Regions from separate parts of the Streptomyces altiplanensis genome, predicted to be linked through region 2. Evidence: riboswitches for the same ligand, from Rfam matches in the RefSeq annotation. Region 2 holds a riboswitch; the other holds the start of a gene.
What was found. A riboswitch is a leader RNA that binds a small molecule or an ion and turns the genes downstream of it on or off. The one in region 2 is predicted to bind glycine.
Positions count from the first base shown of each region.

Region 1: linked by a shared signal. The riboswitch ahead of gcvT (glycine cleavage system aminomethyltransferase GcvT) and the one ahead of gcvP (aminomethyl-transferring glycine dehydrogenase) in region 2 are both predicted to bind glycine.

Region 1 is NZ_JBSFUB010000017.1:58,641-62,573, forward strand. It holds gene gcvH (glycine cleavage system protein GcvH) at 1-60, opposite strand, end outside; gene gcvT (glycine cleavage system aminomethyltransferase GcvT) at 119-1,234, opposite strand; glycine riboswitch at 1,275-1,374, opposite strand; glycine riboswitch at 1,375-1,493, opposite strand; gene ACWD0Y_RS11255 (AAA family ATPase) at 1,664-2,404, shown strand; gene ACWD0Y_RS11260 (enhanced serine sensitivity protein SseB) at 2,415-3,188, shown strand; gene ACWD0Y_RS11265 (enhanced serine sensitivity protein SseB C-terminal domain-containing protein) at 3,260-3,933, shown strand, end outside.
Region 2 is NZ_JBSFUB010000065.1:29,826-33,758, reverse strand. It holds gene ACWD0Y_RS24875 (DNA polymerase IV) at 1-1,102, shown strand, start outside; gene ACWD0Y_RS24870 (PRC-barrel domain-containing protein) at 1,030-1,395, opposite strand; glycine riboswitch at 1,511-1,607, shown strand; gene gcvP (aminomethyl-transferring glycine dehydrogenase) at 1,843-3,933, shown strand, end outside.

The DNA of each region.
Region 1 (3,933 bases), on a different contig from region 2:
CTCGGCGGTCGACAGCCACTCGTGCTCCTTGCTGTAACGCAGCTGCTGGGGGTTGCTCATGACCTGAATTCTCCTGTACGCGGGGGAGTGCTGGTGAACGGGAAGGTTGTGCGGGGGGTCACTTCTGGCGCTTGTAGAACGGCAGCGCAACGACCTCGTACGGCTCATGCGTACCGCGGATGTCGACGCCGACGCCGGAGGTGCCGGGCGCCGCGTGCGCGGCGTCGACGTACGCCATGGCGATCGGCCTGCCGAGCGTCGGGGACGGGGCGCCCGAGGTGACCTCGCCGATGACCCTGCCGTCGGCGACCACGGGGAAACCGGCGCGCGGGACGCGGCGGCCCTCGGCGACCAGGCCGACCAGCTTGCGCGGCGGCGCGGTCTCGGCGCGCTCGGCGGCGGCCTCGAGCGCGGCGCGGCCGACGAAGTCGCCCTCCTTCTCGAACTTCACGACCCGGCCAAGACCCGCGTCGAAGGGGGTCAGCGCGGTGGTCAGCTCGTGCCCGTACAGGGGCATGCCCGCTTCGAGGCGCAGCGTGTCGCGGCAGGAGAGGCCGGCGGGGACGAGACCGGCGTCCTTGCCCGCGTCCGTCAGCGCCTGCCACAGCTTCTCGGCGTCGGCCGGGGCCACGAACAGCTCGAAACCGTCCTCGCCGGTGTAGCCGGTACGGGCGATGAGGGCGGGGACGCCGGCGACGGTGCCGGGCAGACCGGCGTAGTACTTCAGGCCGTCGAGGTCGGCGTCGGTGACGGACTTCAGGATCCCGGGGGACTCGGGGCCCTGGACGGCGATCAGGGCGTACGCGTCACGGTCGTCCCGTACGACGGCGTCGAATCCGGCCGCGCGCCCGGTGATCGCGTCGAGGACGGTCTGGGCGTTTCCGGCGTTGGCCACCACCATGTACTCGGTTTCGGCCAGCCGGTACACGATCAGGTCGTCGAGGATCCCGCCGTCCTCCTGGCAGATCATGGTGTAGCGGGCGCGGCCGAGGCCGATCGTGCCGATGTTGCCGACGAGCGCGTAGTCGAGGGCGTTCACGGCCTGGGGGCCGGTGACGGTGATCTCGCCCATGTGGGAGAGGTCGAAGAGGCCCGCGCGGGTCCGTACGGCGTTGTGCTCGTCGCGCTCGCTGGCGTACCGCAGCGGCATGTCCCAGCCCGCGAAGTCGGTCATGGTCGCGCCCAGCGAACGATGAGTCGCGTCGAGGGCGGTGTGACGGGGGGCGTTGCTCATGTGTGGGGCTCCCAGGGCAGGGCATGACAGGTGAGGACAATCCTCCCCATCTGTCATCGGAACCTGAGAGGTTCACCGGGAGAGTCCCGGCTTGCACCTTGGGTGGAGCCGCGACACGGCGGCCCGCTTTTCAGATATGCCTCGCCCGCGCGGTACGGGGCCTGAGAGATTCAAGGGAGGGACTTGCTCCTTCGGCGTCCTGGGCACCGGGCACTCCTGGAGTGCTTCTGCGTGCTTCGGACTCTCCCGCGCGGATTCAAGCGGCCGGTATGGAGTTGGCGCGCACATCATTGCACGCATCCTCCGCCGGCGGGGCGGCCGGGCGGCACCCCGGCACAGACGCAAATCACTTGTGACGCATTACCTTTTCTTTACACTTCTTGGGCAAGGGTGGGGAAAAGGGCGGGGACACCTGACAGGGGGAGTGCGATGACGTTGCAGCGGCCCGGTACGTACGTGACGACCGCGGGCACCACGCACGGCACGGTGCCCGCACCGCAGGGCGTGCAGGCCGGGGAGAGCGCCCGCCGGCCGGTGCCCACCGTCCGCGACCTGCGCGAGCGGGCCGGGCGCAGCCCGCGGACGCTGGCCTTCGCGGCCGGCGACGTCGTGGTCGTCTCGGGGCTGCCCGGCAGCGGCAAGAGCACCCTCATCCGGCGTACGGCGACGGAGGGGGTGCACCGCATCGACTCGCAGGACGTCCGCGAGCGGTGGGAGGCGCGCATGCCGCGCCTGCTGCCGTACGCGCTCTACCGCCCCCTCGTACGGGCCGCCCACTACGCCGGGCTGCGGCGCGCCCTGCGGTCCGGCGGGAGCGTCGTGGTCCACGACTGCGGCACGCTCGCCTGGGTGCGGCGCTGGCTGGCGCGCGACGCCCGCCGGCGGGGCGTCGCCCTGCACCTGGTGCTGCTCGACGTGACGCCGCAGGTGGCGCGGGCCGGCCAGGAGGAGCGGGGCCGCGGGGTCTCGGGCTACGCGTTCGCCCGGCACCGGCGGGCGGTGGGCCGGCTGGTCCGGGACGCGGAGGGCGGCAGGCTCCCGGCCGGCTGCGCGTCGGCGGTGCTGCTGGACCGGGACGCGGCGGGGGCGCTGGCGGGGATCGGCTTCCCGGCCGGGACGCGGCTCCGGTTAGGGGAACAGCCCCTCGGGGCACCGCCGGCGCCGCGTTAGGGTCGTGCCCGTGGACTACCCAGACATCCCCCTGCCCGCCCACCCGCACGGCGGAGGCGGCTGGCCCGGCAACGAGCTCGAAGAGGTGCTGGCCGCCTCGCTCGGCGCCCCCGCCGCGGGCGCCCGCATCGTCGAGGTGCTGGGGCGCAGCCAGGTGTGGGTGCCGCTGCCGAACGGCGGCGGGCCCGACTCCCCGAACCTCGACCTGCCCACCCTGGACCTCCACGGCGAGGCGTACGTCCCCGTGTACAGCTCCGAGGAGCAGCTGCGCCGGTGCGCCGGGCCCCACATGTCCTTCGCCGTGGCGCCCGCCCGCGAGTTCGCCCGCGGCCTGCCCCCGCAGCTCGGCATCGCCGTGAACCCGGACGGCGCGGTCGGCGTGCCGCTGCCGCCGCCCGCCGTCGCCGAGCTCTGCCGGGCCGGCCGTACGCCGCTGGACGGGCCGGCCACCGGGGGCAGGGTGCGGCTCTTCGAGCCGGACTGGCAGGAGGAGCCGGTCGACTTCCTCTCCGCCGCGGCCGGTGAGTTCGAGGAGAGCGGTGTGGTGGTGACCGCCCGCCGGGCGCTCGCCAGTATCGAGGGCGAGTCCCCGACGCTGTTCGTCGGCGTACAGCTGGCGACCTGGGAGGGCGCCGACCCGAACGCCCCGATGGACGCGCTCGGCCGGGCGCTCGGCCGGGTCCAGGTGCCCTGGCCGGTCAACCTGCTCCTGCTGGACGTGGCGCAGGACCCGGTCGCGGGCTGGATGCTGGAGAAGGTGCGGCCCTTCTACACGCGCGCCTGACTCGTGCTCGGTGTCGGTGCTGCCGCTTAAGCTGGTGCAACACGGTGGATCGAAGAGGGGCGGGACCCAGGGTGAGCGCGTCAGGCACTGCGGCGGCCGGGCAGGTCGAGCACATGCTGCGCCAGGTGACACCCGGGCGGTACGACGCGTACGAGGCGCTGCTGCGCGCCCTCGCCGACCCGGCCGGCGGCCGGGTCTGGATGCTGCTCTGGCACGGCCAGGCGGGCTCCCCCGACGCCCAGTACGGAAACATGGAGGTCGACGGACTCGGTTACGCGCCGTGCGTCACCTCCGCCCAGGAACTCGCCGCGAGCGGCTGGAGCCGGGCGTACGAAGTGGTCACGGGCCAGGACGTCGCCCGCGCGCTCTTCCCCGACCGCTGGGGCATCTGGCTGAACCCGCACGCGCCCGGCGGCGGCCTCGGCATCCCGTGGCTCGATCTGCGGCGTATCGCCACGGGGCTCGACCGGATGCCCGCCGGACCGCTGCGGCTGTCCGAACCCGCCGTTGAGATCCCCCAGTTCTACGCCCTGCTCACGCAGAACGCCCACCGTACGCCCGCGGTCCGCACCCTGCGCCGCGCCTGGGTGCAGCCGGCGCTCGGGGCGCCGTACCTGGCCATCGGACTCGGCCTCTACGACACGAGCCCGCAGTCCGTCGACGCGGTGCGCGCGATGATGCAGCAGTCGGTCGGCGCGGTCCCCGAGGGGCTGCCCGTCTCCACCGTCGCGATGTCCGACGCGTA
Region 2 (3,933 bases):
GGAGGCGGGCGGGGTGGCCGACGACTCGGCCTCCGCCCGCAGGGCCGGAGAGCGGCTGCGGACGGACATCCGGGCGGTCACGGGGCTCACGGGGTCAGTGGGGCTCGCGGGCTCCAAGATGCTCGCGAAGATCGCGTCGGAGCAGGCCAAGCCGGACGGGCTGACGCTCATAGAGCCGGGCACCGAGCGCGAGCTGCTGGGGCCGATGCCCGTACGGACACTGCCGGGGGTCGGGCCTGCGACCGGGGAGCACCTTCGGCGGGCGGGGATGACGGCCGTCGTCGACCTGGTGGAAGCGGGCGAGGACGAGCTCGTACGGCTGCTGGGGAAGGCGCACGGGGTCTCGCTGTACCGGATGGCCGTCGGGCACGACGACCGGCCCGTGGTGGCCGAGCGGGACGCGAAATCGGTGTCGGTCGAGGACACCTTCGAGGTGGACCTGCATGACCGGGTCAGGATCAGGACCGAAGTGGTCCGGCTGTCCGACCGGTGTGTGCAGCGGTTGCGGACGGCCGGGCGGTCGGGCAGGACGGTGGTCCTCAAGGTGCGGAGGTACGACTTCTCGACGCTGACGCGTTCCGAGACGCTGCGTGGGCCGACGGACGACCCGGCGGTGGTGCGGGAGGCCGCAGGGCGGCTGCTGGAGTCCGTGGACACCACGGGCGGGGTGCGGCTGCTCGGGGTGGGGGTCACCGGGCTCGCCGACTTCACGCAGGAGGACCTTTTCGCCCAGGCGGCCGGTGAGCGGGCGCAGGCGGAGTCGCAGTCGGCGGAAGAAGCCGTGGAGGCGGATCCGGGCGGCGGCGGGGCGCCGGTGCCCGAGGCGCCGCCGGAGCGCCGGTGGCTGGCCGGGCAGGACGTGCGGCACGCCGTGTACGGAGCGGGATGGGTGCAGGGCAGCGGGGTCGGGAGGGTCACCGTGCGGTTCGAGGAGCCGACGTCGGCGCCCGGGCGGGTGCGGACCTTCAAGGTGGACGATCCGGATCTGGTGCCGTCGGATCCGCTCCCGCTGGTGAGGGCGGCCGGGGATCAGGCGGGGTCGTCTCCGGCCAGCCGGCCGAAGTCCCGGTCGGGGGCGGGGGAGGCGACGTCGAGCCCGTAGTGGTGGTAGAGCTGGAGTTCCTGCTCGGGGGAGAGGTGGCGGCCGACGCCGAAGTCCGGGGCGTCCTTGATCAGCGCGCGGTCGTAGGGGACGCGGAGGGAGTCGTTCACGACCGTGCTGGGTTCCAGGGGGACGAAGGCGTCGCGGCCGAAGAGGCCGGTGCGTACGGCTGCCCATTCGGGCACTCCCGTGGCGTCGTCGAGGTACACCTCGTCCACCGTTCCGATCTTGTTGCCGTTGCGGTCGAACGCCTTGCGGCCGATCAGACTGCGCGGATCGATGTCGGTCTGCACGGTCCCTCCAACTGATCGCAGCTGCTCCGTAAGACCCTACGAAAGTGCACAACTGTGGACTCGGCCACTCGAGGGATCCGCGACGAGGCTCGCTGGTAGGCTGGCAAATGGCTGCTGACCCCGTGCGGGAGAGTCTCCGGTGAACATGCCGGGGACGCCGAAGGAGCAAATCCTCCCCGGAATCTCTCAGGCCCCCGTACCGCACGGACGAGGTCACTCTGGAAAGCAGGGCGGGCGTCGGACGGGCATGTGCTGGAGAAGAGCACAGCACCTGTTGCGGCTCCCTTCCTCACCGACGGTGAAAGCCGGAACGACCCTCGGCGTCAGCGACGTCCGTACGGTCTTCCGGTGAAGCTCTCAGGTTGAGATGACAGAGGGGGAGGCCGTCCGGGTACCCGTGCCGTGGTGCCCCTCGCAGGTCGCGTCAGACCAGGAGGCCTTCCGCAGATGACCGCAAACCGCATTCCGCTCTCACAGCTTGAGCGTGGCATCCCCTTCGAGCAGCGCCACATCGGGCCCGATGCCGGAGCTCAGGCCAAGATGCTCGCCCAGGTCGGTTACGGCTCGCTCGACGAGCTGACCGCGGCCGCGGTGCCGGACGTCATCAAGAGCGCCGAGGCGCTCGGGCTGCCCGACGCCCGCACGGAGGCCGAGGTCCTGGCCGAGCTGCGTACGCTCGCGGACCGCAACCAGGTGCTCGCCCCGATGATCGGGCTCGGCTACTACGGCACCTTCACGCCGCCGGTGATCCTGCGCAACGTCATGGAGAACCCGGCCTGGTACACGGCGTACACGCCCTACCAGCCGGAGATCTCGCAGGGCCGCCTGGAGGCGCTGCTCAACTTCCAGACGATGGTCGCCGACCTGACCGGTCTGCCGACCTCGGGCGCCTCGCTGCTCGACGAGGGCACCGCGGCCGCCGAGGCCATGGCGCTCTCGCGCCGCGTCGGCAAGGTCAAGAACGGCGTCTTCCTGATCGACTCGGACACGCTGCCGCAGACCGTGGCCGTCATCCGGACGCGTGCGGAGCCGACCGGGGTCGACGTCGTCGTCGCTGATCTGTCCGGAGGCATTCCGGCCGAGGCCGCCGAGCGTGGTGTCTTCGGTGTGCTGCTTCAGTACCCGGGCGCCTCGGGCGCCGTACGGGACATCAAGCCCGTCATCGAGCAGGCGCACGAGCTCGGTGCGATCGTCACCGTCGCCGCCGACCTGCTGGCGCTGACGCTGCTGACCTCGCCCGGCGAGCTCGGCGCGGACATCGCGGTGGGCACCACCCAGCGCTTCGGCGTCCCGATGGGCTTCGGCGGCCCGCACGCCGGGTTCATGGCCGTACGCGAGAAGTTCGCGCGCAGCCTGCCGGGGCGGCTCGTGGGTGTCTCCGTAGACGCCGACGGCAACAAGGCGTACCGGCTGGCGCTCCAGACGCGTGAGCAGCACATCCGCCGGGAGAAGGCCACCAGCAACATCTGCACCGCGCAGGTGCTGCTCGCGGTCATGGCCGGGATGTACGCCGTCTACCACGGCCCCGACGGGCTGCGCGGCATCGCGCGCCGCACGCACCGCTACGCGACGCTGCTCGCCGAGGGCCTGCGGGCCGGCGGGGTCGAGGTCGTGCACGGCTCGTACTTCGACACGCTGACCGCGCGGGTCCCGGGCAGGGCGGCCGACGTCGTCGCCGCGGCCCGTGAGGGCGGGGTCAACCTGTACCTGGCCGATGCCGACCACGTCTCCATGGCCTGCGACGAGACGACGGGCCGCGCGCAGATCGCCGCGGTCTGGGCGGCCTTCGGGGTCGACGCCGACATCGAGGCGCTCGACGCGCAGGCGGCCGACGCGCTGCCCGAGGGTCTGCTGCGGACCGACGAGGTCCTCACGCACCCCGTCTTCCACCAGCACCGCTCCGAGACCGCGATGCTGCGCTACCTGCGCAAGCTCGCCGACCGCGACTACGCGCTCGACCGCGGCATGATCCCGCTCGGCTCCTGCACGATGAAGCTGAACGCGACCACCGAGATGGAGCCGGTCACCTGGCCCGAGTTCGGGGCGGTCCACCCCTTCGCGCCGGTCGAGCAGGCGCAGGGGTACCTGACGCTCATCCGGGAGCTGGAGGAGCGGCTGGCCGAGGTCACCGGGTACGACGCGGTGTCGATCCAGCCGAACGCCGGTTCGCAGGGCGAGCTCGCGGGCCTGCTGGCGGTACGGGCGTACCACCGGGCCAACGGCGACGACCAGCGCACGGTCTGCCTGATCCCGTCGTCCGCGCACGGCACCAACGCGGCGAGCGCGGTCATGGCCGGCATGAAGGTCGTCGTCGTCAAGACCCGTGAGGACGGCGAGGTCGACGTCGAGGACCTGCACGCCAAGATCGAGCAGTACCGCGACGAGCTGTCGGTGCTGATGATCACCTACCCGTCCACGCACGGGGTGTTCGAGGAGCACGTCGCCGACATCTGCGCGACGGTGCACGAGGCCGGCGGTCAGGTCTACGTCGACGGCGCCAACCTCAACGCGCTGGTCGGGCTCGCCAAGCCGGGCAAG